DNA from 2 places in the Rossellomorea vietnamensis genome. Region 1 is predicted to be linked to the other one. Evidence: predicted binding sites of a transcription regulator. Region 1 holds the regulator's gene; the other holds the start of a gene.

Evidence for each region. Region 1 encodes LexA, which represses DNA repair genes until DNA is damaged. Its sites were predicted from a motif close to CGAACATATGTTCG; they were not measured.
Region 2: parE (DNA topoisomerase IV subunit B) is a predicted target of LexA. The motif match lies at 2,220-2,233, and genes of this name have one in related genera.

The regions. Positions count from the first base shown of each region.
Region 1 covers NZ_CP104558.1:780,550-796,299, forward strand. The annotation lists gene N5C46_RS04140 (site-2 protease family protein) at 1-385, opposite strand, end outside; gene N5C46_RS04145 (CcdC family protein) at 549-1,028, opposite strand; gene N5C46_RS04150 (response regulator) at 1,149-1,508, opposite strand; gene N5C46_RS04155 (cytochrome c biogenesis CcdA family protein) at 1,635-2,342, opposite strand; gene N5C46_RS04160 (aspartyl-phosphate phosphatase Spo0E family protein) at 2,608-2,787, shown strand; gene N5C46_RS04165 (ABC transporter ATP-binding protein) at 2,883-4,688, opposite strand; gene N5C46_RS04170 (ABC transporter transmembrane domain-containing protein) at 4,692-6,437, opposite strand; gene N5C46_RS04175 (CamS family sex pheromone protein) at 6,586-7,707, opposite strand; gene N5C46_RS04180 (YneF family protein) at 7,896-8,117, opposite strand; gene sirA (sporulation inhibitor of replication protein SirA) at 8,202-8,639, opposite strand; gene tkt (transketolase) at 8,893-10,896, opposite strand; gene N5C46_RS04195 (DUF896 domain-containing protein) at 11,085-11,318, opposite strand; gene N5C46_RS04200 (YneB family resolvase-like protein) at 11,423-12,073, opposite strand; gene yneA (cell division suppressor protein YneA) at 12,085-12,411, opposite strand; gene lexA (transcriptional repressor LexA) at 12,567-13,187, shown strand; gene glnA (type I glutamate--ammonia ligase) at 13,383-14,717, opposite strand; gene N5C46_RS04220 (MerR family transcriptional regulator) at 14,755-15,171, opposite strand; gene N5C46_RS04225 (methionine gamma-lyase family protein) at 15,320-15,750, opposite strand, start outside.
Region 2 covers NZ_CP104558.1:510,580-526,329, forward strand. The annotation lists gene parC (DNA topoisomerase IV subunit A) at 1-158, opposite strand, end outside; gene parE (DNA topoisomerase IV subunit B) at 162-2,111, opposite strand; gene N5C46_RS02750 (CoA-binding protein) at 2,422-2,829, opposite strand; gene N5C46_RS02755 (glycine betaine ABC transporter substrate-binding protein) at 3,033-3,932, opposite strand; gene N5C46_RS02760 (ABC transporter permease) at 3,957-4,613, opposite strand; gene N5C46_RS02765 (ABC transporter ATP-binding protein) at 4,610-5,593, opposite strand; gene N5C46_RS02770 (purine/pyrimidine permease) at 5,764-7,044, opposite strand; gene plsY (glycerol-3-phosphate 1-O-acyltransferase PlsY) at 7,247-7,828, shown strand; gene N5C46_RS02780 (CapA family protein) at 8,055-9,212, shown strand; gene N5C46_RS02785 (hypothetical protein) at 9,286-9,546, opposite strand; gene N5C46_RS02790 (HesB/YadR/YfhF family protein) at 9,669-9,959, shown strand; gene N5C46_RS02795 (hypothetical protein) at 10,012-10,317, opposite strand; gene N5C46_RS02800 (acyl-CoA thioesterase) at 10,373-10,789, opposite strand; gene tlp (small acid-soluble spore protein Tlp) at 10,969-11,196, opposite strand; gene N5C46_RS02810 (acid-soluble spore protein N) at 11,268-11,411, opposite strand; gene N5C46_RS02815 (FbpB family small basic protein) at 11,516-11,662, opposite strand; gene N5C46_RS02820 (peroxiredoxin family protein) at 11,846-12,433, opposite strand; gene acnA (aconitate hydratase AcnA) at 12,573-15,284, opposite strand; gene sspO (small acid-soluble spore protein SspO) at 15,605-15,750, shown strand, end outside.

The sequences.
Region 1 (15,750 bases):
ATGAGAAAAAGATAAAGTACACCGAAAAATACACAAATTGATAGAAAAAGATGTGAACAGGTATCACACCTTCATAAATCAAATAGTTAATGAATAGTATCGCCACCAGGTTGAACAAGCTTCCCGATAAATAGATCAGGACATGCACCCATACCTTGTTGTACTTCAACTCCCGGTATTGACACCACCCCTCCATAAAGTACATTCTCTTCACTTCTAAAGGGCCAATATTTATCAGGTGTTTACCGGTTCCGATGGCAAACTTGATCTTCGCACCAAATATTCGTGCAATCAAGATATGACCCAATTCGTGTACAATGGTGACAAGTGGCAATGTCAGAAAGAAGGCCAGGAAAAAAGTCCAAATATCTGCTAATGTAAACAATCGTAATCCCACCAATATCATTTATTATTCCTTCATCTTCTCCCTCTTTGCCCTAAAAGATCTATTCTTATTCAATTTCGTCTGCATTGTCACAAAACCGTCACCTTCCCGTAAAATACACAAATTAAAAAAGCAGGGCGTCTCCCTGCTTTTTAGCGGTGTTTTAAATTGAATTCGTAGTTAAGTCCTGATTTTCCTGATGCAGCTTTCTATATTGAAAATACATGGTTATCCTCCATGGAACGATCATGCCAAAAGCAAGGATCCAGAACATCCCGCTCAGTTCTCCGTAATCAATTGAAGTACTAAGGATCGACTTTGCTACAATTCGAATTAACAGAAGACCGATCAAAATGAAGGCAAACGCTTTGGAACGCTTTAAATAAATATCATTTTCACGGATTTCAAACTTGGATGTCTTGATTAACAGCAGTGAGAATACCATTCCGACAGTAATCGCCTCTAAAAACTCACTCACATTGACCCGAAAGACAGGAAATAAGAACATCAAGGCACCCGTACTCATAAAGAGAGGGGGTAAAATAATCTTCTTACCGCTTACCGGCCTTTTCTGAGCCTTCATCCTGATAAATATCACCATAAATCCCATGCAAATCGCTACAATGGATGAAGCAATCATCATAAAGCATCATCATCCTTTTATAATCTACTTTCATACCTTCCCTTATTATAGCCCAAATGCAGGAAAAACGAAAACAGAAAAAAGAGAGAATGAATGGAAGATTCATTCTCTCTCGGTTTATCACCCTAACACTCTTTTGATGGCTTCGTCTACACGTACCTCGTCAAAGGGCTTAACTATGAAGTCCTTCGCCCCTGCTTCAATTGCTTCCACTACCACCTTTTGTTGTCCCATCGCCGAACACATAATGATCTTGGCTTGAGGGAATTCGGTAAGGATCTTCTTAACCGCCTCAATTCCATTCATGTCCGGCATGGTGATATCCATCGTTACCAGGTCAGGGTGAAGCTCACGATACTTCTCCACGGCAATCACGCCATTCTCAGCTTCTCCCACGACCTCATGCCCGCTGGATGAAAGCATGTTTCCAAGGGTCAATCTCATAAATTTCGCATCATCCACTACAAGTATCGTCGCCACAGATGTTTCCTCCTCGTACACACTATCGATGTCTATTGAGTCTTTTTACCTAATTCATCCAATTAAACTATACCATAAAACGTAATGTTTATTCAATTTTTTCTGTTAATTATTACCTTATATCTATTAAAATCCCTGAAAGCCTCCGAATACCGTCGTAAAGTAAGCAAGGATGACGGTCATCCAGTCAAAGAACAGCATGATCCCTACAGCAATCATGACGTATCCCCCTACTTTTACAATCCTTCCACTGTTCTTTCTGATCCACCGCATCCTCCCTATGAAGAATGAAAGAATGAAGAAAGGAATGGCAAAGCCTAATACGTATGCTGTCATGTACATCACACCTGACCCGGGATTTGTTGCGGCGAGTGCAAGCACTGACGCAAGGATCGGACCAGTACAGGGTGTCCATCCTGCGGCAAATGCCATTCCGATCAAGATGGAACCGATAAAGCCCGCGGGCCTGTTCTTGAATTCAAATCTGCGATCCTTCATCAAGGATTCCGGGGTGAACACCCCAATGACGACCAAGCCAAATATGACGATGAAAATAGCCCCTAGCTGTCGAATAAGATCTTTATAATTTAAAAAGAAGTTTCCAATTAAGGAAGCCCCAAAACCGATCGCGATAAAGATGGCTGAGAAACCAACTAAGAAAAATAATGTATGGAGTAAACTTCTCCTCTGCAACATGGCATTATCGGTTTTCAATTCATTGACACTCATGCCGGTTATGTATGAAAGAAAGGCGGGATACAAAGGTAAGCAGCACGGGGAAATGAAGCTTAGGAATCCTGCACCGAATGCTAAAAAAATATTAATATCAGACATTTCCACATCTCCTAAAATTCAGTATATATGTCTATTCTATCAAACAATGCGCCAAACTATGAGGGATGTTTATGTGAAAGATTTGTGACCATCTTATTACAATCACCTTTTACTCTTTCATTTGTATTAAAGTCTCTTTTCTTTTTTTAAATCCGTTAATTTTACTTTGAAAAAATGGTCTATTTTCGTTATACTAATAAAAAGTTACAGTTATTACTAGTTTTGTATTCCACTTGTCAGGACATACAAAAGAAAGGAAACAGCCGTGTCTAAAAAAGAGCTTCTAGAACGAATTGAAAAAAAGCGTGCTCAATTAATTGATATTGTTGCTGAAAATGGACTGACGTCACCTCAAGCTATTCAATTTAGTCAGGAACTTGATCGTCTGTTAAATAGCTACAACTCTCAATACATAAAAAAATGCTACACACCCCAAATGAGCTGAACTAAACCTTTCATTCAAATAAATGATACTAATATAATGCTAAATATGAACAGGGAGACCCGAATCAGGGTCTCCCTGTTGAATGAGCACCCTATTTACCTTTCTGAGGTGGCATCCTCCATATCCTCGACCAAACCATTCTGAAGAAGATACATTTTATGATAAATCCCTTTTTGATGAAGTAATTCCTGGTGGCTGCCACGCTCTACTATTTCCCCTTGCTGCAATACCAGGATGAGATCGGCATCCTGAATGGTTGATAGCCTATGAGCAATGGCAATGGTTGTTCTGCCGTTTCTCATTCTCCTCAGGGCATTTTGGATCTGTTCTTCCGTTTCTGTATCGATATTCGCAGTTGCTTCATCGAGGACAAGGATCTTCGGTTTGGTTGCCATCGTCCGGGCAAATGCAATCAATTGGCGCTGTCCACTTGATAGGGTTGAACCCCTTTCGACCACGGGGTGAGAATACCCGCCAGGAAGTTTCTCAATAAACGTATTCGCCCGTACAAATTCAGCTGCTTCTTCCACTTCCTTATCAGACATCTCCTCGTCATGAAGCTTAATATTATCTTTTATATCACCATAGAACAGGAATGGATCCTGTAGGACCAACCCAATCTTTTGCCTAAGTTCTGCCATTGGATACATTTTGATGCTTCTTCCATCTACTAATATGTCACCCCGGTCGAATTCATAGAACCTCATAAATAAATTGATGATTGAGCTCTTTCCGCTTCCTGTATGTCCGACAAGTGCGACGGTTTCACCAGGGTTTACGGTAAAAGAGATTTTCTTAAGGGCATCATTCTCACCATCATAAGAGAATGACACGTTCTCAAAGGTAATTTCCCCTTTCCCGATCGTTTCCCTTTTTCCGTTTTCTATGGTTTGTCCCGGGGACAGCTCTTCTTCATCCAACAGCTTGAATACGCGCGAAGACGCTATGATCGCTTGTTGAAACATAGATAACCTCATCATGATTTGATTGACTGGTTCAAAAAAACGGTCCAAATAATTAATAAATGCATACAGCACACCAATTTCAATCGGCTGAGTGAATGATGTTATTCCGAAATAGCTCAATACCACAATTAAGGCAGCAACATATACAAGATCGATTGCCGGTCTCAATAATAACCCATCCACCTTAATATTCTTCATCCCAGCCCAATAGTGTTTTTCATTGATATCCCCAAACTCATGTCTTAGTCTTTTTTCCTGTCTGAATACTTGGATGATTGACATTCCCTGCAGCGATTCACTTAACTTGGCATTCAGTTGACTCAATCTTTCACGCATGTCCTGATAGAAGATGGAGCTATATGCACGATACATTTTCATAATGATAAAAATAACAGGGAGTATGAATAGGCAAAAGAAGGCTAACCTGGTATTCAGGATAAACATGGCAATGAAGATCCCCGTTAAAAGAAATACCCCTTGAATGAATGATACCAATACACTTACGAACATATCCTTGATCGCTTCCGTGTCATTCGTTACCCTGGAGACCACCCCTCCGGCAGGGGTATGATCAAAGTACTTCATTCCAAGCCCTTGAACCTTCGTAAACACATCCACCCTCAATTGTTGAATGATCCTGAGGGCGATTTCCTGAAACTTAAGTAATTGAAAGTAGGAAATCAATACATTCCCAATCTGAATCAATAGATATGCGGCAGCCAAACCGGCAAGTGGACCATACGGAAACACCCTGGGAGTTAAATAGTCATCAATGAAGACCTTGATGATGATCGGTCCAAAGACGTCTCCAATGGTTGTGAGAAGCAATAAAGAAAAAGCGGCGATTAACGACCTTTTATAAGGCTTTGCATATCCCATTAGGCGGTAAAAGATCTTCCGCTGCTCTTTAGGTGTCATAGTCTGTATACGGTCCATTTCTTATCCTCCCCGTTCCACAAGTTTTTCCAACTGCTGGCGAAGATACATGTCTCTGTACCTGCCTTTATTTTTCATCAGCTGAAAGTGCGTGCCTTTCTCGACGAGTTTGCCTTCTTCAAGGACTATGATCAGGTCAGCATGTTGAATCGCACTTAGCCGATGTGACGTGATCACCGTTGTCCTCCCTGCTCGATTCTGCTTCAGGGAAGTCAGGATCGATTCTTCTGTACTGGCATCTACGGCTGACAGGGAATCATCCAGGATAAGTACTTCAGGATCCATTAAGAGAGCCCTTGCAATCGATATCCTCTGCTTCTGACCACCCGACAAAGAAACACCTCTTTCCCCGACGACTGTGGCATAGCCTAATGAGAATCGGCTGATATCATCATGGATATGGGCAAGTATAGCTGCCTCCTCCACCTTTTCCCTTGAAGATAGGGGGTTTGCGAACGCAATGTTTTCAAAAATCGTGGCAGAAAATAGAAAGTGATCCTGAGGCACGTATCCGACGGATTCACGCAAATGATTTAATTTATACTCTTGTATCAAATTCCCTCCAAATTCCACCTTCCCCTTATACCCTTCAAATTCCCTCAGGAGAAGTTTGAGAAGAGTTGTCTTTCCCGCACCCGTTTTTCCAACGATTCCGATGGTTTGACCCTTTTTCATGGTAAGCTGAACATCTTCCAGGGCACGCACCTCTTCATCCGGGTATGAAAAAGAGGAAATCCGGAACTCGATATCTCCTGTCGGGGCGTACTCCAATTCCCCAGCATCCTGTATATCTATCTTTTCATTCAATAACCCTGCCACTCGATCATAAGAAGCACGGCCCCTCTCCACAATGTTAAATAGCCATCCGAATGCAAGCATCGGCCAGATTAAGAGCCCGAGGTATGTGGTGAAGGAAATCAAGTCTCCAATCGTCAGCTCCCCTTCCAGGACATACTTTGAACCAAATACAATCGATAAAAAGAAGGAGATGCCGACAATGATCGAGATGGTGGGATCAAATAACGAGTCCACTCTTGCAACAGAGATATTCTTCTGAACCACTTCTTCCGATTGTTTCCTGAAAGACTCAATATCCTCTTTCTCCTGCCCAAAGGTTTTCAGGACTTTCATTCCCGCTACACTTTCCTGCGTCTTATCATTCAGGGCCGAAAATGCTTCTTGAGCTTTATGAAATCGTTTATGGAGTAATGTTCCATAATAACTAGTCAAAACCGCCATGAACGGCATCGGTATCAGTGCAATAAGGGTCAGCTTCCAACTGATTGTGAACGCCATGGCCGCAACGACAAATCCTCCAGTAGACAGGGAATCAACAAGGGTCAATACTCCTACCCCCGCAGTCTGTTGAATCGCTTGAATGTCATTTGTTGCATGGGCCATTAAATCCCCTGTCCGCTTCCTTTGATAGAAAGCCGGGGACATTTTGGTAAAATGATGATAAAGTTCGTCCCTCAGCAACCTGGAAAGCTTGGTGGCCGAACCAAAAATCATGATTCTCCATACATAACGGAGACCATACATGGCCAGTGCGGTGAATATCAAAATCAGGATCCATTTCAACATATCTTCTGTGGTCAACGAATGTGCCTTTATCCGGTCGACCACGATCCCTACGATCTTAGGTGGGATCAATTGAAGGAACGCCACCAATAATAGAAGGATGGTTCCCGTTATATATGACTTTTTCTCCTGAAGAAAAAACCATTTCAAATCATAAAAGACTTTCATACTGTCTCCCCCGCCTCATGATTAAATCGACTCTTTATTTTACCAAATTTCATAATAATGAGAAATCTTTTTTCAGAAAACGTTTCTAGGGACTATACGAAAGAGCCTCCCTAATTAGATAAGGGAGGCTCTTTCGTATAGAAATATTTTAATGTATTTGAACAAATGGTTCCTGGTCCACTTCTTTGACGATGGTGGCTTTAAGGCCTTTAGGGGTTTTGACATAAAGGTAAACCGGTGTGTGAGGGAAGTAATCGACGATTTCAGGACCAATCGCCTGGGCAAACCCTATTAATTCGGTTTCTTTCACCATTCCTGTATGTACATCGATGACCAGTTTATTTAGCGTTTCCTTCTGATACAGTCCTTTACCGACAAACTCAATATCCTGATGAGAGAAATACTTTGACACATAATCTTCCAGATCCCTGATTCGGTTATATAAATCGCGGTCTTTCTCTTCGCCTTCATCACTCGGGAAGTAATAATATTTGTCGGAAACATCGTCCCACTTTTTGATTTTCCTATCGTTCTCATCTAAATAGGTCGTGGCAATATAGTTTCCTGGAACAACACTGTTTAAAGGTTGTAGTTTGAAAATCGAAATCATGATGGGTACATTCTTCAATTCTTTGTTTGCCCTAACACGACTGGCGACTGTACCGGCGACTTTCTTTCCGTATTCTTCCATCATCTTCTCGTTAATATTGGCTTCGTCAAAATGCATCAGCTTCTTATCATCTTCCACCCTGATATAATCAATGGAATTCATCGCAAGGCCAAGGGAAATCCCCTTGATCTTCCCTTCTGAATCTACATAATTCTGCTCATGAATATAAGCAAGGTACATTGGATTTTTCTTTTCCATCTCCATCTGCTGTTCCCATGTCATATCATCGGTGATCTTCAATTCAGGGTTAAGTCCTGCCTTATTGGTTTTAGACTTCCTCCCTAACCATGAGTTTAAATTCTTTAAATACTGCCCTTCCTGGTAGACATATTTTTCAGGGGAAAAATGTTCAGTGGATAAAGACATAAGGCCCGTCTCAATTTCATCCATATCACTGCGGTTATTGATCGTCATTGTAATCAGGCCGCGATTCACCGATTTTTTTTCTTTGTTTACTTTATAGTTTAAATATTCACGTGCATCGCTTGCTGCACTATTTTGAATTTCAAGCGTTTCTTCATCTATCACTTCTTGAGGCTTATTGCTGCATCCGGCAATAAGAATCAAAAGGGACAGAGATACAATCATCCATTTTTTCATATGACTCCCTCCGGATTATATTTTATCATACATTACATTTCAATCCGCCTGATAATCTTTAAGTTTTTATGAATTCACGAAAATAATCCCATTATCCTACCTGATCTTTTAATATCTCCCCTACACTTCATGAAATCAGGATGCCCGAACAATAGAAAAAGCACTCATCACCTGAGTGCTTCCACCTATTACTTCATGTTCTTATTCATTGCATTCATCATTTGATTGATTTTCTTCTGGGATGGTTTTTGCCCCATTTGCATCATCATCATGCGTAACATTTGCTCGTTAATTGGTGGATTTTTCTTTAGGTAGCTCATCATATATTTACGAGCAATGAAAAATCCTAGTGCAACTCCGGCAAGTAATGCCAGAACGCCTACTAGAATAAGTAATCCAGTCGTTCCCATACTCTTACTTCCTCCTTCATGTTGTCCTTTTAAAAGTGTACTAAACCCTGAAACATTATACAATATTTTGGTCTAAATTTCATATTAATATATAAACTTTCTTTGTTTTATCGGTTTTAACCAGCCAAAACGTTCATTTTTGATATCCATTGCCAGTAGCTGGCCCATATTCCTCCGTAAAATTTCAAAAAAGATATATTCAGATTCATCGTGCCCCCAGGCATTCAAAGACATCGACTTTTCATTCAAGACGAGTGTCGCCCCTGATTCTTCTCTTTCGATTGTCGCAACGGAGTTTATCCAGGCTGCCCCTTCAACCTTCGTGATTTCATGCTGAAGGAGTCTTTGGGTAGGAAGGTATGGAATCGGTTTGGTAATGTAATCTACTTGTTTCGAGACGATATCGTGAAGATCACCTGTACTCGCTTCCCAATCAGAAAACAATTGATAGAACATTCTTTCACGACCATAGTAATGTTGAACAAACAACTCTTCAATCCAATAGATTTGATAATTTCGCACCATTACTCCCTCCTACCTTTCTTTCATATAGTATAAATCAACTAGAAGGGAGTCATTGTCATAAATTGTTGAAAATCTGCACTAGTTTTGTCGAACCTATTCTATTTCCCCTGAATGAAAGGGGTGTATCGAAGTATTTACACGTTACTTGTTCTATACCCAATCTCTTCCACCTTTACTCCTATTGTACTCGCACAAAAGAAAAAGGCCAACTCCTTAGAGAGTGTAAGGAGCCGACCTTTTCCATTCACGATTATTGAAGTAAAGCTTTGATTCTGGATACTACATTTTCAGAAGTGAATCCATATTCTTCCATTACTTTAGCTCCTGGGGCAGATGCACCATAACCATTGATCGCCAGGATGTCACCTTCATCGCCAACGTAGCGATCCCAGCCCATTGGAGATCCCATTTCGATAGCCAGGCGTTTTTTCACGCTCTTAGGCAGGATGGATTCTTTGTATTCTTTTGATTGCTTTTCGAAACGATCCCAAGAAGGCATGCTCACAACTGAAACACTGATACCGTCTTTTTCAAGGGCATTTTGCGCTTCTACCGCAAGATGTACTTCAGAACCAGTTGCAATCAACAGGGCATCAGGCTGTTCTTTACCTGAAGCAGAAACCACATAAGCTCCTTTATTTACACCGTTATAGGCTTTATCAGCCGTACCTTTAAGCGTCGGAAGGTCCTGACGGGACAGAACAAGCATCGTAGGCTGATCTTTCGATTCTAACGATAATCTCCAGGCTGCCGCCACTTCATTACCGTCACCAGGGCGAATGACTGACAGGTTAGGCATTGCGCGAAGGGAGGCAAGCTGTTCAACAGGTTCATGGGTAGGTCCGTCTTCTCCCACAGCGATACTATCATGTGTGAACACATATGTCACAGGTAAGCCCATTAGAGCCGCCAGACGGATAGCAGGTCTTAGATAGTCACTGAATACGAAGAATGTGCCACCGAATACATGAAGCCCTCCGTGTAGAGCCATACCATTCATGGCACCACCCATACCGAATTCACGGACTCCGAACCAGATATTTCGGCCTTCATAGGATTCAGGCATGAAATCTTTCTCATCTTTGATCATCGTTTTGTTGGAACCGGCAAGGTCAGCGGAACCACCGATGAATGAAGGAAGATTTTTGGCGATGGCGTTTAATACTTCTCCTGAAGAAGCTCGGCTTGCCAATGCTTTTCCTTCCTCATATACCGGGATGTCTTTATCCCATCCTTGAGGTAGTTCGCCTTTGATCGCCGCTTCTAATTGAGTGGCCAGTTCAGGATGTTCCTCTTTGTATTTAATGAATTGGTTTGCCCAATCTTGTTCTTTCTCAGAGCCAGCTTGTTGGATTTTTTCCTCAAAGCGGCTGTAAACCTCATCAGGCACGTGGAAATCCTGATCGAATGTCCACTTGTAGGCTTCTTTGGTAAGCTTCATTTCATCTTCACCCAGAGGTGCACCATGAACGGCAGATTTACCTGATTTATTCGGGGCTCCGTAACCAATGACTGTCTTAACTTCAATCATTGTCGGGCGGGATGTATCTCCTTGGCCTTCTTCGATTGCCTTGGATATTTCATCTAGATCATTTCCATCTTCAACACGGATATACTGCCATCCGTATGATTCAAATCGACCCTTAACACTCTCAGAGAAGGACTTATCCAAGTCTCCGTCAAGTGAAATATCATTGGAATCATAAAGAACAACAAGGCGTCCTAATTTTAGATGTGCAGCCAATGAAGCAGCTTCAGAGGAAACACCTTCCATTAAGTCCCCATCCCCACAAATGGAGTATGTAAAGTGATCGACCATATTATATTGGTCTTTGTTATATGTAGTGGCCAAATGTCTTTCAGCTAATGCCATACCTACTGCCATTGCAATCCCTTGTCCAAGCGGACCAGTTGTTGCTTCTACACCAGGAGTGTGTTTGTACTCGGGATGTCCTGGAGTCTTACTTCCCCATTGGCGGAAATTTTTAAGATCTTCCATTGAAACATCGTACCCAGAAAGATGAAGTAGGCTGTATAACAGCATAGAACCGTGTCCCGCAGATAAAACAAAACGGTCGCGGTTGAACCATTCTGGATTTTTAGGGTTATGATTCATGAATCTTGTCCAAAGTGCATACGCCATTGGAGCTGCCCCCATAGGCATTCCCGGGTGCCCGGAACCTGCTTTTTCAATCGCATCGATTGATAATGTACGAATTGTATTAATTGCTAATTGATCTGTGTTATCAAACATATGTCAGACATCCTTCCTTTTAATGTACCTTATTAATATTAATCTTCTTTGATAGTTTATACAACTATCTTGAATGATAACATGACTTTATGATCGTTGAAAATAAAAAAACCTTTAAATATCATAAGGGAGGAAAATGAATCAAAAAACTTCCAGGACCTTTCAAAGTTGGCCTGGAAGTTTTTTGATTAATGCATTTTTTTCTTAGTCTGTATATCTTGGATTTTTTTAGGTGTTACTTCATTTCCTTCAGGATCAAAGATTCTTGTATTTTCAATTGTTCCCTTCATGGATTGACGGAACGTTTCTAGATATTCTTTTCTAAGTTTGGTCTGTTCTTTCGCTTCCTGTTCAGTAAGTCCGCTACTTTTGGACTTTTTGGCAAGTTCATTGATTCTATTCATTTTTGATTTTGAAAGCATCTATAAAAACTCCTTTATTGCATAGTTTGCAAAATCTAAAACATTCTAAAAGCAGTGTATCACACTACCGTCATGTTACTAGAATAAAGGAGATAAAACAAGGGTTATGCATGATCACGGGACGACATATATTCCTTGAAGCGTCTATGTACGGTAGCTTTGGATACATCGTATCCGAATCCCCTGAGAGTAGCTGCAATCTCCGCGAAGGTTAGTTCATTTTTCCTTAATCGCACGATTTCCTCGACCGGCACTTCAATGCGTTCCCTTCCTTCTACATTCCCTTTATTTTTTAAATTTTTATGAGGCTGAAAGCCATTTTCAACAGCCCGCTTCATGCCCCGCTTAATTTTAAGGTTATGAAGCTTACGTTGATATTCCTCAACCATGCTGACTATGTTGATGACCATAGAATCGGATTCGGATAAGTGTAATTCACCACTATGAGTCTGACTGATGATTTTCACTTCTTCTTTTAACAGACAGTGGATAAGGGCGATCTTGGCATTTCCCCTGCCGATCCTTGTTTCGTCCTGAATAAGCACTGCCTCGATTGATTTATCCCTGACCAGGTCCAAAAGTTCCAAAACACCTGGACGGTCCAATTCAAAGCCACTCGCCTGATCCCTGATGACCGAACTTACTTCATAATGATGTTCGTTTGCCAATTTAACGAGTTCTTCTTCCTGCCGCTCCAATGATGTTTCCTGTGTGTTTTTCTTGGTACTTACCCTGCAGTATATGACTGCTTTCATCTTCTATCCCTCTATTCTTCGTTCATGACCAGTTCGAAATCTGATTGAGTTGATATTGTTGGATTTTCAATCGGTAACACAAGTGATTCACCAGGTTTGATGGCAAAAGAGTTTAATTCGTTCTCTTCCCCAACCCAGGCGATAAATTCTTCCACTGTCATAGAATATTCTTCATTATACTGTTTGGCAATAGTCCAGAGAGTATCACCCTCCTCTACTGTGATACTTTGGTAGGAAGGTTGATTTGTCATATTGATTAATAAATAGCAAGATGCTGAAAGGACTAAAACAAATAATATAATAATGTAAGAGAATCGATTCCAAATATGTGTTAACATAAAATTACCCCCCATACGAATGTTTGTTCTGTTTTGTTATTTTCATTGTAATACGAACACTCGTTTGGTGTCAACAAAATTCGAACTTATGTTTGTATCAATAATCGTGACATGCTATAATGGGAACATAAGATCTATAATAGAGGTGCGTGAACATGACAAAATTGTCGAAGAGACAGCAGGACATACTACAATATATTAAAGTTGCAGTCAGAGAAAAAGGGTATCCCCCTTCCGTACGTGAAATCGGGGAAGCCGTCGGTCTTGCTTCCAGTTCCACTGTACATGGACATTTAGCGAGGCTTGAAAGTAAAGGTCTGATCCGTCGTGATCCGACTAAGCCGAGAGCGATTGAAATTCTGGACCTTGAAGAAGATACGATTCCGCGACAACGTGTAGTAAACGTTCCTTTAATCGGTAAAGTCACAGCAGGTCAACCGATTACGGCTGTTGAAAATGTGGAGGAATTTTTCCCATTGCCCGAGCGGATGGCCCCTTCGGATGAGCAGGTCTTCATGCTTGAAATCATGGGAGACAGTATGATCGAAGCCGGCATATTGGATGGGGATTTTGTCATTGTTCGCCAGCAGCAGACAGCGAACAACGGAGATATCGTCGTTGCCATGACCGATGAAGATGAAGCAACGGTAAAGCGCTTCTTCAAAGAAAAGGATTATGTACGTCTGCAGCCAGAGAACTCAACAATGGAACCAATCATTTTGCGAAACGTCTCCATATTGGGTAAAGTGGTAGGGGTGTATCGTCAAGTTCATTGAAAATGGCATCGGTATGCATAGGGCATTCCGGATCCCATTTTCAACCAGTTCTCATAATAATGAAAAAGCCTGAGGTTGGAAGCCGAAATTTCCATCCCCAGGCTTTTTTCATATCGTTTCCTTCCCTGATTCCCCTCTGAGCCTTAACTTCGTACAAAAAACCCTCAACGATAGATCGTTGAGGGTTTCTGGTTATTAATACATTTGAATGTATTGTTCACGTTCCCAAGGGTGTACTTGTGTACGGAACATATCCCACTCGATTTCCTTCGCTTCCACAAAGTGTTCGAATATGTGTTCGCCAAGGGACTTAACGATGACTTCATTCGTTTTTAATGTTTCAAGAGCCGCATGTAAAGTTGCAGGAAGATCCACGATACCTGCTTCCTCACGCTCTTTTTTGTCCATGACATAGATGTTGCGGTCAATCGGCTTAGGAGCCGGTAGGTTATTCTTGATTCCATCTAATCCAGCCGCAAGTAATACAGCCATAGCAAGGTAAGGATTTGCTGCAGGGTCGACGCTGCGGACTTCAACGCGTGTGCTCAAGCCGCGGGAAGCCGGGATACGGATTAACGGGCTACGATTACGCGCAGACCAGGCAACATAGCAAGGTGCTTCGTATCCAGGTACTAAGCGCTTATAAGAATTTACAGTCGGGTTGGTAATCGCTGTAAAAGCAGTGGCGTGCTTAATGATACCAGCAAGGAATTGACGCGCAGTATCGCTTAGTTGCAAGTCACCTTTTTCATCAAAGAAAGAGTTCACTCCATTTTTGAACAGGGACATATTACAGTGCATTCCTGAACCATTAACACCGAATAATGGTTTCGGCATGAATGTAGCGTGCAAACCGTGTTTACGGGCAATCGTTTTAACTACCAGTTTGAATGTCTGAATATCATCACAAGCTTTTAATGCATTTGCATATTTGAAGTCGATCTCATGTTGGCCAGGAGCTACTTCATGGTGAGATGCTTCGATTTCAAAGCCCATTTCTTCAAGTTCTAAAGCGATATCACGACGGCAGTTCTCCCCTAAATCGGTAGGGGCGAGGTCGAAATAGCCACCGTTATCATTTAATTCCAACGTTGGTTCGCCATTTACATCTAATTTAAAGAGGAAGAATTCCGGCTCTGGCCCAAGATTGAAGTCAGTGAACCCAAGTTCCTCCATTTCACCTAAAATGCGTTTTAGGTTATTACGGGGATCTCCCTCAAACGGAGTGCCATCAGGATTGTAAATATCACAGATCAGACGGGCTACCTTCCCTTTTTCAGCTGTCCAAGGGAAAACCAACCATGTGTCTAAATCAGGGAAAAGATACATATCTGATTCTTCGATACGGACAAATCCTTCAATGGAAGAACCATCAAACATCATTTTGTTATCTAAAGCTTTTTCAAGCTGACTTAGAGGGATTTCTACGTTCTTGATCGTCCCTAAAATGTCGGTGAATTGTAGTCGAATGAACTTAACTCCTTCTTCATTCGCTAATCTTGCAACATCTTCCTTAGTATACTTTGCCATTTACGTAATTCCTCCTCAAGTTTATTAAAGGGTTTATTTAATGAAAGAAGCGGGACATATCTCCTTGACGCAGAGATGATCGATTGAATCGACCGGAATGGATCAATTCATTGCGAAGTAATTTACGCAGCTCGTCGTCAGATAGATCCTGTCTTGCTTTTTCTTCCTTTTCATTACTTACGTCAGATACGACTTTGCTTTCATTATGACCGGATACAGAAAAGATCTTCTTAATCCCTGCCATGTTGATACCTTGATCTAACAGATCCTTCACTTCTAATAACTTATCAATGTCATTCAAGGAAAAGAGCCGGCGATTCCCCTCGGTCCTTGCCGGGTTTATCAGTTGATGCTCTTCGTAGTATCGAATCTGACGAGCCGTTAAGTCCGTGAGCTGCATGACAATACTGATTGGAAATAATGCCATCGTTCGACGAATTTCACTTCCGCTCATCTTGATTCCTCCTTTTGTTTTCCTTCTTGAATTCATTATATGTAATGTCAGGAGTTCTGTCAATCAAATGTGAGTTTTTCTTACATAAGTAATCAAAAGAATTGGATAGTCCACTTTAGACTATCCAATTACTCCTTTAATATCCTTTTTAAATGGTGATTAAACCTTTTTCAATTAAGTTGTCCACCGCAGAGCAAACGGCGATTTTTACATGGGAGTATGTCAACCCGCCTTGAACATAAGCTATATAAGGTGGTCTTATAGGTCCATCCGCCGATAATTCAATGCTCGCTCCCTGAATGAACGTTCCTGCGGCCATGATGACATCATCCTCATAGCCCGGCATATAGTTCGGATAAGGCGTGAAATGCGAATTGATCGGTGAGGCAGATTGGATTGCCTGACAGAAAGCGATCATCTTTTCCCTGTCATCAAATTGCACCGATTGTATTAAGTCCGTGCGCCTGGAATGAGGTGAAGGGTCTGTGTTCATGCCAAGCGCGGTCAGTAGTGCAGAAGTGAAAACCGCTCCTTTTAATGATTGCGCAACCACATGAGGCGCCAAAAAGAATCCTTGAT
Region 2 (15,750 bases), 270 kb from region 1:
ACATACATTGCGTAAAGAATACGCCTTTGTACCGGTTTTAATCCATCACGTGCATCCGGTAATGCACGCTCCTGGATGATGTATTTACTATAACGGCCAAATCGGTCGCCAAGCACCTCTTCCAGAGGTAAGTCTTGATATCTTTCTACAGTTGTCATTGATTACCCCTCCTCTCGGACCGTAATGTTTTCGTTTTCGAGAATGCTTCCGTCTTCTTCCAATCCAAAGGCTACATTGCTTTCAATCCATTTACGGCGAGGTTCTACTTTGTCACCCATAAGAGTGGTCACACGGCGTTCTGCTCGCGCAGCATCATCAATGCGTACCCGGATCAACGCCCGTGTCTCGGGATCCATCGTCGTCTCCCACAGTTGATCTGCGTTCATCTCTCCAAGACCTTTATAACGCTGGATCATATATCCTTTCCCTACTTTGGAGATGGCCCCTTGAAGCTCATCATCCGTCCATGCATATTCAAGTTTCTGTTTCTTCCCGGTTCCCTTGCTCACCTTGTACAGGGGTGGAAGTGCAATATACACTTTTCCCGCTTCTAACAATGGTTTCATATACCGGTAAAAGAAGGTCAGTAAGAGTACCTGTATATGGGCTCCATCCGTGTCCGCATCGGTCATGATGACAATCTTGTCATAATTGATGTCGTCCACATTGAATTCAGGACCGACTCCACCGCCTATGGCATGGATGATCGTGTTGATTTCTTCATTTTTAAAGATGTCCTGAAGTTTGGCTTTCTCCGTATTGATGACTTTTCCCCGAAGTGGAAGAATCGCCTGGAATTTGCGGTCGCGTCCTTGCTTTGCAGAACCTCCTGCTGAATCCCCTTCCACCAGATAAAGCTCGTTACGCTGTGGATTTCTTGATTGGGCAGGTGTTAACTTACCGGATAGGACGGTTTCAGAACGCTTACGCTTCTTTCCATTTCGTGCATCTTCTCTTGCTTTACGTGCCGCTTCACGGGCCTGGGCCGCTTTAATGGATTTCTTGATAAGAAGGGAACTGGTATCAGGGTTCTCTTCTAAGAAATAAAGAAGGTGCTCTGACACGACTGCATCAACGGCTGATCGTGCTTCGCTTGTCCCGAGTTTCCCTTTTGTCTGCCCTTCGAATTGAAGAAGATGTTCTGGTATACGTACAGAAACGATACTCGCCAGTCCTTCACGAATATCGGTCCCTTCTAGATTTTTATCCCTGTCCTTTAGAATTCCCGCTTTACGTGCGTACTCATTAAAGACACGGGTCATGGCCGTCTTCGCTCCGGCTTCATGGGTTCCGCCGTCTTTAGTACGGACATTGTTTACAAAGGATAATATGTTCTCAGAAAATCCATCATTGAATTGAAAGGAAAACTCCACTTCAATGGTATGATGTTCCCCTTCAAAGAAGGCTACGTTATGAAGGACATCTTTTTCTTCGTTCAGGTATTGAACAAATGCCTGGATCCCGCTTTCAAAATGAAAGACTTCTTTCTGATCATGACGTTCATCGATGATTTCGATTTTCAACCCTTTTAACAGGAAAGCAGATTCCCGCAGGCGTTCGCATAGTGTTTCGTAATTATAAGTGGTATTGCTGAAAATCTCGGGATCAGGTTTGAAATGGATGCATGTTCCTGATTTTTTGGTCTTACCGATCTTTTCGAGGGTGGTTTCGGGTTTACCGCCATTAGTGAAACGCTGTTCATATTTCATGCCATCCCGTTCGATCGTGACGACAAGCCACTCGGACAGTGCGTTTACAACAGAAGCCCCTACACCATGGAGTCCACCACTTGTTTTATAGCCTCCCTGCCCGAATTTCCCTCCTGCATGAAGAACAGTCAGGATGACTTCAGGTGTCGGCTTTCCGAGCTTATGCATTCCCGTCGGCATACCCCGGCCTTTATCTTGGACTGAAATGCTATTATCTTTATGTATCGTAACAATTATCTCATTCCCGAAGCCTGCTAATGCTTCATCGACTGAGTTATCGACAATTTCGTATACTAAATGATGCAAGCCTCTTGAATCCGTAGAGCCTATATACATACCAGGTCTCTTACGGACGGCTTCTAAGCCTTCTAATACTTGAATGGCATCATCATTGTAATCCATGGTCTTATTCTGGTTGGCCACGAACATTCCCCTTTCAAAACTTCTCTAACCGTAATAGTGTGGTTCTTGTAAGCTATTATTGGTTATGTCTCTATTAACTATAACACAAGAACATCTGTTCGTTTACCTGTTTTGATCAATCTCTAAGGTAAACCACTATTGCTTATTGTAGCGTTTTATTTGATTTTCGCAAATGGATTTTCCATGAACCCCTTAAAATATGTCCTGTTTCCACAGGATTATTCCCATTGTCGATGTGAGGTCTGGACGAAAAAAACAAGCGGTCAGAGCCGCTTGTTACGAGTGAGGATTATTTGGTTAAAGCATGTTCAACCTTAATACAGCGATCCATAATGACTGTATACCCACGTTCCTTTAAAAAGCGATATGCCTCTTCATTCATGACACCAAGTTGCGCCCAAAATACGTTTGAATCGATCTGGTCGAATTCTTCCGCGATTTGAGGTAAAAATTCTGAGCGGCGAAATACGTTGACGATATCAACAGGTCCTTCGATCTCCTTCAGGGTGGATACAGCCTTTACACCCAACGCCGACTCGATGGTAGGGTTAACGGGAATGATCTCATATCCCTGGTCCTGCATGGCTTTAGACACCATATAGGATGTCCGTTCAGGATTATCACTTAAACCAATGACTGCGATGCGTTTGGATTGTTTCAGGATGTTTCCGATTTCTTGTCGTGATGGATTTTCCATGGTTGTTTACCACTCCTTCATTGATCCTTAACGATAAAGGCTTGCACTGTTTCTTAAGTCCTATTCTTCTTTTATACCATATTTCCCTTTAATTTTTCAAAATTTTATAAAATTATCTAAATAAAAGGAAGTGTCAAGAGAAAGGTCAGGGAGCGTTTTTGCCATCCCCTGCACCTTCTTCCCCATTGACACTCCCGTTTTACTTACTTTTTGATCAAGCCTTTGGATATAAGGAATTCACGTGCGACATCTTTGGGATCTTGTTTATCCATATCCACTTTAGCATTCATTTCGCTCATTTCTTCTTCCGAGATTTTGCCTGCTAATTCATTCAACACTTTCTTTACTTCAGGATGCTCTTTCAGTACTTCTTGACGAATGATCGGTGCAGCATCGTATGGTGGGAAGAATCCTTTATCATCCTCTGTCGTTTTTAACTTGTAACGCTGAATCCGTCCATCGGTTGTAAAAGCAGGAATAATGTCTACATCCCCGTTCTTAACAGCTTCATACATAATGTTCGGGTCAAAGCTTTTCTTTTCTTTGAATTCGAATCCATATGCTTCACTGAAGGCATCGTATCCGTCCCCTTCGCGTTCATAGAACTGGTGTGGTGCACCGAAGCTCAAGTCTTTGGAAAGTGGCACGATATCTGAGAAAGTCTTTGCATCGAAGTCCTGATTTCCGGTATAAGCAAGCGTATACGTATTTTCAAAGCCAAGTGGCTTCAACCAGGTGACATCGAACTTTTTCTCATAGCCTTTACGCACTTGTGAAAGGATTTCATCTGCTGAAGCGCCTTCTTTTGCTTGTTCTTTCAAGACCGCTTCAAGGCCGGTACCTGTATATTCCACATAGACATCAATGTCGCCTTTTTCAAGGGCTGGTGTGAGGATCGATACTTCCCCTAACCCTTCTTCGACTTTTATATCAAGATCTGTCTTTTCTTTGAGAAGTTCAGCCATCATTTGCGTAAGGATGAATTGCTCCGTCCACATCTTTCCTGAAACGGTGATAGTATCTTTATCCCCGCCATTTCCGCACCCTGCGATGAGGATGGATAATACAGTGAGTATGATAAAACCTTGTAATTTCTTTTTCATTCTTACTCTCCTTTGGATATTCCTTTATTTTCGTGCTTTCAATCCTTTAGGTGTGGTCAATCTCTCCAGGATTTTTAATATGAAATCAAAACCTAATGCCAGTAGTGCCGCTGGGATGGCCCCGGCAAGGACCAGTGCATTATTCCATGTGGAAAGTCCACGGTAAATAAGGTCTCCAAGTCCCCCTGCACCTACAAAGGTGGCAAGTGTGGCGACCCCTACTGTCAGCACGGTAGCGGTGCGGATCCCCGCCATGATAAACGGCAGGGCAAGCGGCAGCTCCACTTTGAATAACAGCTGGGAATTGGTCATCCCCATGCCTCTACCTGCCTCGATCACGCCTTCATCCACCCCGATTATGCCTGTGTATGTGTTCCTCAGGATCGGAAGAAGTGCATATACCGTCAGGGCAATGATCGCCGTGATACTGCCCGTACCAAGGAGGGGAATAAGAAATCCGAAAAGGGCCAGACTTGGTATCGTTTGAAAAACAGCTGTGATCCCGATGAAAAATTCGGCCGATTGCTTCTTTCGTGATATGTAAATACCCAGAGGCAGGGATATCGCAATCGCGATGAAAATCGACACAAAAGATAAATAAAGATGTTCAAATAATCCCGTTAAGATAGCATCCGACCGGTTTGAAATGGTTTGGATGAACAGGAGGGGAAATGTATTCATACAGAACTCGCCTCCTTATTTCCTTCTGAGGCGACATTCTTAAGAATGTCACTGGATGTGACGGTCCCGATCTTCCTGTCGTCTTTTATCACCATAAGATATGGTTTACCCGAGGACAGGAGCAGCCTTGCCGCTTCATGGATGGAGGCATCAAATGGTATCAATGAGTATTCCTGTTCCTCAAGGAGGGCGTGGAAATGACTCTCATCATCCATCATGATGTCAGATACCTGTTTATGCCGTATATGAACGCTCAGTCGGTTTTCACCGATGAAGGCGCGAACGAATTCATTGGCGGGTTCTGATAGAAGGTCAGCGGGTGCTGCAATCTGTTCGATTTTACCATCACGCATGACAGCAATCACATCCGCGATCTTTAATGCCTCATCAATATCATGAGTGACGAACACAATGGTTTTATGTATCGTATTTTGAATGCTTTTCAGTTCATCCTGGAGCTGTTCCCTGCTGATCGGGTCCAGGGCGCTGAATGGTTCATCCATGAGGATGATCGGTGGTTCCGCTGCAAGGGCACGTATCACCCCGACCCGCTGCTGCTGTCCACCGCTCAATTCGAGTGGATACCTTTTCTTGTATACGTCGGGTTCAAGTCCAACGAGATGAAGAAGCTCATCGACTCTTCCTTCATACTTTTCCTTCTTCCATCCTTTTAGGCGGGGGATGAGACTGATGTTTTCTTCAATCGTCATATGAGGGAGAAGTCCGATCCGCTGAATGACATACCCGATGTTCCGCCTGAGTTCCACTTCATCCGTTTCTGATATGTCCCTTCCATCAATCCGGATGGTACCCCCTGATGGAGCTATCAGTTTATTGATCATCTTCATCGTTGTCGTTTTCCCGCATCCGCTCGGACCGATCAACGCAACAAGCTTTCCTTTAGGAATCGTGAGGTCGATCCCCTTTATGGCTTCTGTCCCATCCTCGTAGACTTTCGTGACATTTTGGAATTCAATCATTTTTACACCTGCTTTATGTACTGAGAAATTTTACTAAACATAGAAGGGATACCCTCATTATACAAAAGGTAAACATGTTGTAAAAGAAAATGCCCTTGTCCCCATTAGTTTGTGATGAATGGGGCATGGGCATACAGCTTACTTCCTTTTTCAACAGATAAAAAGTCCAGCTATTGGCTGCTGGACTTTTTGATGATATATTGTTCCACTAGGATTGCTGTTATCGTCCCGAGTATCAATCCATTATTCAAAATGGAAGCGACGACGACCGGCATGTCCTTGAAGGCCGCTGCCGGAACAAACATGGCTCCGACCCCGACAATGAGTGAGATCCCTGCCACAAAGTGGATTCTTTCTATGTCTTCCTCTTTACGATATTCGGATAGTGCGAGTCCGACCATCTTGATGAAAATGACCGTCGTCACAGCATACCCTACAGGTGCAGGGAGACTGGCGAACAGATTCATGACCTTTGGAATCAGGCTGATGACCATGATGATCCCGCTGCCTATGATGAAGGGGATGATGGAATACATTCGTGTCGCTGCGACAAAGCCTGCAGACCCTGAAATGGGAACGGAGCCGATAGCAGAAAACACTCCCCCGAACAGCTGATTCAGTCCTGATGCGAACCCGCTTTTCGTATACCGTTCAAATGTAGGCTGCCCCTTTGCTCTCATCACCTCTTCCATCACCCGTATGGAAGCGATCATATTCGTCGTTAACAGGAAGGTGATGAATATGGAAGTCACGATGACACCCGTATCAAACACTGGTGCCCCGAATACGAACACATGAGGTAAAGAAAACCAGCTCTCTGAAACGGAAGTACTCTCAGAAAGCCCCATGATGATGAATATGAGCCATCCGGCAATCAGGGCAAGGATAATGGAATATTGCTGGATCCACTTAACCTTATGACTTGAAAAGTATAGGGCTGCAAGGATCGTCAGGATACTTCCCAGTAGGACAAGCGGCTCCATGGATTGTCCTTCATGCTGGATTCCGAACATCCCTTTAATGAATGATCCGCTTAATTGCAGAATTAACAGCATCAAATAAATGAACGTAATGGTTGGAGTGAATAAAGAAGATAACCGCTTTAAAAGCCCTGTGGAAGACAAAATGAAAAAAATCACCCCACTGACGATCATCCCTCCCTGCAGTACGGTCAGAACCTCTTCGTGACTGCTATAAAGAGTTCCGGAAAACCCTGCATAAATGGCAAAAACACCCCACCATAGTCCTGCCGGTCCTTCATTGATCGGAAGTTTATGCCCAAAGAGTGCCTGGATCAGGCTCGCGAGCCCCAAAACGAATATGGTCCGCTGAATGAATCCGGCTGTATCGGCAGGAGACAATTGGAACAAGTCAGCAATCGCGATGGGTGCCGCAATGGATCCCGCCACCATGAAGGCCACCCATTGAAAAGCTGATAAAAGTATTTGCATCTGTGTACACCTTCATTTCAACTATGTAAAGTGTGTTCATTTTACCATACTTCGGCTCATAAGATGACGGTGAAGGCGGAATTTTAAGGTTTACTATCTACTTTTATGAACAGGTACTAATTTTTTCACTTATTTTCTCCCCTTTAGAGGGAAAACATGTTAAAATAAGAACGGATTAGTTATTTTCAAAGGAGCAGTGATGATGATTTTTGCCCTTATACTCATACTTTCTTATTTACTGGGTTCCATTCCATCAGGTTTATTGATCGGTAAGACGTTCTATGGCAAAGATATCCGTGAACATGGGAGCGGAAACCTCGGGGGAACGAACACGTTCAGGACCCTGGGTGTGAAAGCCGGTATGATTGTCACGATCATGGATATTCTCAAAGGAACCCTGGCCACTTTGCTGCCATTGATGTTTGCAAGTGACGTACATATGCTGCTTGCAGGGGTATTTGCCGTCATTGGTCATATGTATCCCGTTTTCGCAAACTTCAGGGGAGGAAAGGCAGTGGCAACCTCTGCTGGTGTCCTTCTAGGATACAATTATATTCTTTTCTTGATCTTACTGGCTGTCTTTTTTATTTGCTTGTATGCAACGAAATATGTGTCCCTATCATCTATGATTGCAGCGGTACTTGCCTTTACGTACTCGGTCTTCACTGGCGATATTCCACTCATCATTGTTGTTGGCATCCTGACCATCTTTGTCATCTACAGACACAGGGCAAATATTGTCCGGATCAAAAATAAAACCGAACCGAAAATTAAATGGCTTTAGCGAAAAAGCAACCTATGCACGGGCTACCGGACTCTCGGATACCTTTGCAAAGGTGGCTTTTTTTAGTGTGACGTACCCAGGTATACACATTCTCTCATTTGAGAAAGATGAGGAATAAAAACTGTGTCCAAAAAATGATAATATTCTTCAGAATTCTCTAAATTTCTCCCCATTTCTACTTCTTTTTTTGTAAAATGGAAGTAGAGCATAATAAAGGATGATGAATATGAATAAAAAGCGAATGATAACAGGGATGATTCTCTGTATTCCATTCCTGCTGATGATCGGTTTCCTGCTAAACAGGCAGTATGCCGACTGGAATACCACAACAAAAGGAGTTGAAGCAACCTCCCTCCTCCATGCGACCAGAGAGGTGCAGGCATCGGGCAAATCGATCAAAGCCAATGCTTCCATCGCTGCAATCGGGGATATCCTCATTCATGATACCGTCTATAATGACGCAAAGAAACAAAATGGATATGATTTTACACCGATGTTCTCTCCCATTAAGGATATGCTTTCTGCACCGGATTTTCTGATTGCCAACCAGGAATCAACCCCGGGTGGTGTGGAGCTTGGAGTTTCAAGCTACCCCCTATTCAACAGTCCGCAGGAAGTGGTTAAAACACTCCAGGAGGTTGGGGTGGATGCTGTGACCACCGCCAATAATCATTCGTTGGATCAGGGCGAAGAAGGTCTATTGAATGCGATTGATTACTATGGGGAGATATCGATGCCGTATGTCGGGTCATTTAAAAGCCCGGAAGACCAAAGCCGGATACGTACATTTAATGTGGATGGAATCAAATTTGCCCTTCTTTCTTATACCTATGGTACAAATGGGATTCCTGTCCCTGAAGGAAAAGAGTATTTAGTGAATGTCATAGATGAACAAAAAATGATCCGGGAAATCCAGAAAGCCAAAAACCTGGACGTTGATTTAGTGGTCATGAGCCTTCACTGGGGAAATGAATATCAACGGTTCCCTACGGAGGAGCAGCAGAGACTCGCCAAGGTGCTGACTGATAATGGGGTTGATATCATTTTCGGACACCATCCACATGTCCTGCAGCCGATCCAGACCTATAAAACAAGTGATGGACGGGAAGCGGTTGTTATATATTCTCTTGGGAATTTCCTCTCCGGTCAAAAGGATGATTTCAAGGATATTGGTGGCATGGTGACAGTTCAGGTTGAGAAAACAATGAATCCGGCGGGTTCCAAAATCACCTTCCCCTCCATTGGATTCCAGCCTACGTTTGTGTCAGAGAATCATTACAAAAACTACCGCATCTACCCACTCGATTTTGCCAGGAAAAATGGCTTGATCGCTTACACGGAAGAAGAAATGGTTTCCCATATGGTGAACGGGGTGCCGGAATAGATGGCAGCTTTATAGTCTACAACTAAAAAACAAAGAACGAGCTCCCTTATGCTCATAAGGAAAGCTCGTTCTTTTAATGTCCCCCGAATATAAATGAATTAAAGAATATGCCAGCTAGAGCCACAATAGCCAACAAGGTATTAGCCACCAAGAACATTTTCCGGGTACCCTTAAAGTACAGAGTCACCATTCCATAATATATGACTGCAGCAGTTACAATGAAGATCCCTGCTTCCATCTGGTATTTGGCTTCATGCAACTGTAATAGGGTTAATATACTTAATCCGGCAAAGATAAAGGCACCAATGTAATATAATAATGCTTGTGTTTTCATCATTCTCACCCTTCGTACGTATTAGTAGATGTTCAGGCTTCGTTATGTTTATAATAGGGAATGAAACTTTCTTTGTCCAGGATCACTCTGGAAAATACCAAGTAGAGAAAGGAGTCTCACCAATGAACATACATATTTCAGAAGAAGCTCTTGCGTGGTTTAAAGACGAGATGCTTGTGGAGGAAGGCGAACAAGTCCGTTTTTATGTACGATATGGAGGTTCCAGTCCTCTCCACGATGGTTTTTCACTAGGAGTGAACAAAGACGAACCAGTCGATGCTGGTGAACGGATCGAAATCGACAAACGGGAATTTTTTATAGAGGAAAGAGATTTATGGTTCTTTGATGGTCATGATTTATACGTTGAGTTTGATGAAAAGCTTCAAGAACCATCATATGAGTACAAGAAATAAGGAATGAATTTAGGCTGGCATATGCCAGCCTTTCTACTTTAGAGTCTGCCCCTTACCTTTTTACAAATCGGGAAATATGGTCCTGCAGGCCTTCCTTCATCAGGATTTCATATTGTATATCCCCTAACAGATCAAAATGTGGAAAGCCGTCTTTCCTTTGATGGATCCATTCCTTTTTCAAGCCATACTTCTTTCCCCAGCGGGTTAATGCATCAATGTTACAACAGCCCACTTTCGTTACAGAGCGCACATCGGGAAATCGGTCATCCAGCCAGTAGTGGGTAAGAAAGGCAATCTGCCCATTCCTCACCTGCTGTTTCCATCCGTTTAGCTCTTGTTTGGTTAATCCGAATGCCATGGCCCTCCTCCTTTCCCACTTAAAAAAGTTCTCCGTAAAAACCACTATGTAATCTTTATTTTTTTGCCTTTTCATAGGCGTCGTGCCAATCCGGGAACATCTTCCGAATGGAAATCGGGCGGAAATTTTCTTGCTTGACACACACATGTTTCGACTGCCCGGTAATAGCCAGCTGGTTATGTCCGTTATAAATTTCGTAAGCGTATGTAATCCTGAGTCCATCATATTCTTCTACCCATGTTTTAATAAAGGCTTTTTCGCCGTAGCGAACAGGTGACTTATAGCTTACATTCAGGTCAATGACCGGAGAAAGAATTCCTTCTTTTTCGATATCCGCATATCTGAAGCCCAGATCTTCAATCAATTGTGTACGACCAAGCTCCATCCAAACAAGGTAGTTTGCATGATAGACTACCCCCATTTGATCCGTCTCGGCATAACGCACTTCAATCGTTTTTTCTGCAATTTGCATCCTTTACACCCTCTTCATCTAATCAGTATCCTATCCATCTTATCATACAAGCCACAGGCATAGAATTAATCGGCTCGAACGAAAGTCAGTTAGGCGGGGACAAAGTGGCAATGAACATCATGACCCGGACATAAAGGTATATAAGAACCTTTCTGTCCGGGTCATTGAAACTTTAACCTTTATTGCTTTGTTTGATTCGCTTCATCTTTTATTTCATTACGGAAAGCCTCTAAACTCTCGCGGCGGCGTTCATTCTTTGCCTGGATGGACTGAAGCTGCTCTTCACTGTCCGTACAGGCCATCGACTCCTCGGCCCGGTCCATATTCTCAATCGTATGCTGAACCATACCCTGAAGCTTCTCTACATTATCACTGCGATCATCCGGATTCGGTTTATCCCATGCCATCCTGCATTCCTCCTGTGTCTAATAATATGAGGGACGGACCTCTATGGCTGCTCCCTCTTCAAGCTGGTGAATTATTCACCCTTCGTTTGAATCACTTGTGCATGCTTACCTGATTTATCCTGCATTTGTTTCCCTTTGTTGCCTCCAGCAGACCTCGATTGTGTCCCGATATGGTTAGGTGCGAAGTGATTCGGACTTCCCTTTGAGTTACTCATGAATATCCCCCCTTACTAGTATGATTACCAAAATGACAAGGAAGAATAGGCGTAATAATTGGCAGTAATAATGCCAGGGCAAAAAAAATAAGCCTCGTAATTTCTTACTCGGCTTTGCTTACTGGACGCTTTATTTCAAGTCTTGCATCAATGCGCTCTTCAATGGCATCAATGGCATCCTGATCCAACAGAAGCTGTTGTTTGTTCTCTTTCACCAGATCTGCAAATGATTTTTTGCGTGGTCTGCGCAATACAATCCCCTCGCTCTCTATTGTGGTTTGTATAAATAGTATATCCAAATGTCAGATATTTTAAACAAAGGTCACAATTGAGAGTGGGGATTGAACTGGGGCTGGATGGAGATGAGCGGTTCCCAATTATTCGAGGTCCGTCCCTTCTGTTCACGCAATCATAAAGTTTTTCAGGTCCGTCCCTCACTTAATCAGTGCTGTGAGGGAATCTATATTGGTGATTGCCCCGATTTGTTTGTGCGTGATGATGCCTTGTTCGTTGATGACGAACGTGGTGGGGACGGTCAGGATGTCGTAGGCATTATTGATTTTGTCATCAGTATCCAACAGGATCGGGAATGTGAGTCCCAGTGATTTCTGGTATTCCTTGACGTTGTATTGTGGATCGATGTTGATGGCAAGGACTTCAACTTCTTTCCCATATTTCGTATAAAACTCCTGCATGACAGGCATTTCTTCTTTGCAGGGAGGACACCACGTAGCCCAGAAGTTCACAATCACTTTCTTTCCCTTCAGTTCAGATAAGGTAATGGATTTGCCATCCAGGGAGTCGAGTTTAAAATTAATGGCCCGGTCCCCGACATTCGGTCCCGGTAAATGATCCACTGGAGTGGTTTCAGAAACCTCTCCTTCTTCGATATCGATTAATTGATCGTAAGCCTCGGCTTGTTGAAACGTGCTTTTGGAAAGGGATGTGGGGTCGGATTTATTCTCAATATAGAATGAGAAGACTAATAATGTGACAAGTAAAACGCCAAATACGGATTTCAAAGGAGTGCGCTCCTCTCATGTAAATGATTTTACTCTCATCATATGTAGGCTTGTCTCCCTTTAGACATATATTTTTTGCACTTCTTTACGAGGAAATGAGAAAAAGCCCCGGGGAATTCCCCGGGGCTTTAAACTTGTATTATGCTTGTAATTTATTTCGAAGAACCATTTGTAGGATACCGCCGTGACGATAATAGTCTACTTCTACATCGGAATCAAAACGGGCCAGTACTTCGAATTCAGTCTTAGAACCGTCTTCAGCCACAGCTGTCACCGTTAGAATATCACGAGGTTTTACATCGTTTGTTACGTTCACGGAAATCGTTTCTCTACCCGTCAATCCTAATGATTCAGCGCTGTCACCCTTCTTGAATTGAAGTGGAAGCACACCCATCATCACAAGGTTCGAACGGTGAATACGCTCATAGCTTTCAGCGATGACAGTCTTGATACCAAGTAGATTTGTACCTTTCGCTGCCCAGTCACGAGAAGATCCCATACCATAATCTTTTCCTGCAAGAACAACTAATCCAGTTCCATCTTCTTGATACTTCATGCATGCATCATACATCGGCATCACTTCATCTTCCGGCCAGTAAGTGGTGAATCCACCTTCTGTACCAGGAGCGATTTGGTTACGGATACGGATATTTGCAAATGTACCGCGCATCATCACTTCATGGTTACCGCGACGGGAACCGTAAGAGTTAAAGTCACGTGGCTCTACATTATTCGCACGAAGATATTTGCCTGCTGGTGTATCTTTACCGATTGCACCTGCTGGAGAAATATGGTCCGTTGTGACAGAATCCCCAAATTTACCGACTACGCGAAGTCCGTTCAAGCCTTGAATGTCTTCAGGAGTAGTCGCAAGTCCTGTAAAGAATGTTGGATTCTGGATGTAAGTCGAATTTTCATCGAAGCTGTAAAGTGGTTCGTTACTTGTCTTGATTTCATTCCAGCGCTCGTTTTCAGAGAAAACGTGCTCATATTCTTTACGGAATAATTCAGGTGTAACGGTTGATTTCACAGCATCTTTCACTTCATCCTGTGAAGGCCAGATATCTTTGAAGAACACGTCATTTCCATCTTTGTCCTTACCTAAAGAATCTTTTTGAAGATCGATGTCCACAGTTCCTGCCAGTGCATATGCAACAACGAGTGGTGGTGAAGCAAGGTAGTTTGCTTTCACAAGTGGATGGATACGACCTTCAAAGTTTCGGTTACCTGATAGGACGGATGTTAATAATAGGTCAGCATCTGAAACAGCCTTTTCGATTTCAGGGCGAAGTGGACCGGAGTTACCGATACAAGTCGTACAACCATATCCGACAAGGTTGAATCCGATATCTTCAAGATAAGATAAAAGACCTGAATCCCTTAAGTAACCTGTTACAACTTTAGATCCCGGTGCAAGAGATGTCTTGACATAATCAGGAACATTCATACCAAGTTCCACTGCTTTTTTCGCAACTAAACCGGCACCCAACATAACATATGGATTCGATGTGTTTGTACAAGATGTGATGGCAGCGATTCCGATTGCACCAGTTGGCATCTCGACATCTTTACCATCTTCAGTTGTATATTTGGCCGTTTTGTTGATTTCAGACGCATCCAGCCCAAAGCCTTGAACGCCTTCTTTAGCCGTGATGGACTTATGGAAAGCTTCTTTCATATCAGATAGAGGAATTAAATCCTGTGGACGTTTTGGTCCTGAAAGATTTGGTTCCACTGCTGAAAGATCGATTTCCACTACATCCGTGTATGTTGGTTCTTCTTTTTCAGGAGTGAAGAACATCTCATTTTTCTTTAAGTATTCTTCAACCATTTTGATATGTGTTTCGTCACGGCCAGTCAGACGCAGGTAATCCAATGATTCTGAATCAACCGGGAAGAATCCGCAAGTCGCACCATATTCAGGAGCCATGTTGGCAATCGTTGCACGGTCGGCAAGTGGAAGAGTTGCTACACCTGTACCGAAATACTCGACAAATTTCCCAACTACCCCTTTTTGACGCAGTACTTGTGTCACTTTAAGGGCTAAGTCTGTAGCGGTCGCTCCATTAGGAAGCTCACCAGTCATTTTGACCCCGATAACTTCAGGGATCGGGAAGTATGAAGGCTGACCAAGCATTCCAGCTTCCGCTTCAATACCGCCAACACCCCATCCAAGTACACCGATACCATTGATCATAGTTGTATGAGAGTCAGTACCAACCAATGTATCAGGGTATGTTTCAAAATCGCCTTCTGTTGTTTCAACAGCGTGAACGACATTGGCAAGGTATTCTAAGTTTACCTGGTGAACGATACCTGTTGCCGGTGGGACAGCACGATAGTTTTCAAATGCTTTTTGAGCCCAGCTAAGGAACTGGTAACGTTCAGCGTTTCGTTCAAATTCAAGGTCCATATTTGCCTGCAGTGCGTTAGCCGTACCATATTTATCAACCTGTACTGAGTGGTCGATTACCAGGTCTACAGGGATTTCAGGATTGATCTTTTGTGGATCTCCACCGATATCGGCCATTGCTTTGCGTAGAGATGCTAAATCAACTACAGCCGGAACACCGGTGAAATCCTGAAGGATAACACGTGAAGGTTTGAAAGGAACTTCTGCATCCTTTACTTCAGTTGATCCCCAATTTGCCAGATTCTCAACATGGTCTTTGTTAATGACACGTCCGTCAAATTGACGAAGGACACTTTCTAAGAGTACCTTCACACTGTAAGGTAAGCGGTTAATTTTTGTTACTCCTGCTTCTTCAAGCGCTTTTAAACGATAATAATGATAACGTTTTCCTTCTAGTTCGAAAGAAGATCGTGCATTAAATACATCGTTCTTTGCCATTTCGATTCCCCCTCTAAACTGCATCAAACAATAAGTCGAAAAGTTTTCGTTCTAAACGAACTTTTCTCACATTTACATCTTAATACAAGCGATTACATAAGTAAATAACAATAAAGTTATTGTTTTTGATAAGTTTTACTTATCTAAATGATTAAACTCCTTAAGGTTTCTAGAGAAATATTGGTATAACAACATTTCTAGCCTTGTCAAATCGTGTCAGCTTGTCTAAAACATTATTTTAAAAAAATGAATCTGTTAGCGATTCCCTATTATAGATGGTCACAGATGGTGGCATTCTATCCTTATGGAGGTGTTCTACATTGGCGAAACGTAAAGCAAACCATGTGATAAACGGAATGAATGCAGCAAAAGGACAAGGCCAGGGAGCCGGTTACAATGAAGAGTATTCAAATGAACCGTTGACTGCAGCACAACGTCAGTTCAATAAAAAAAGAAAAACAAATCA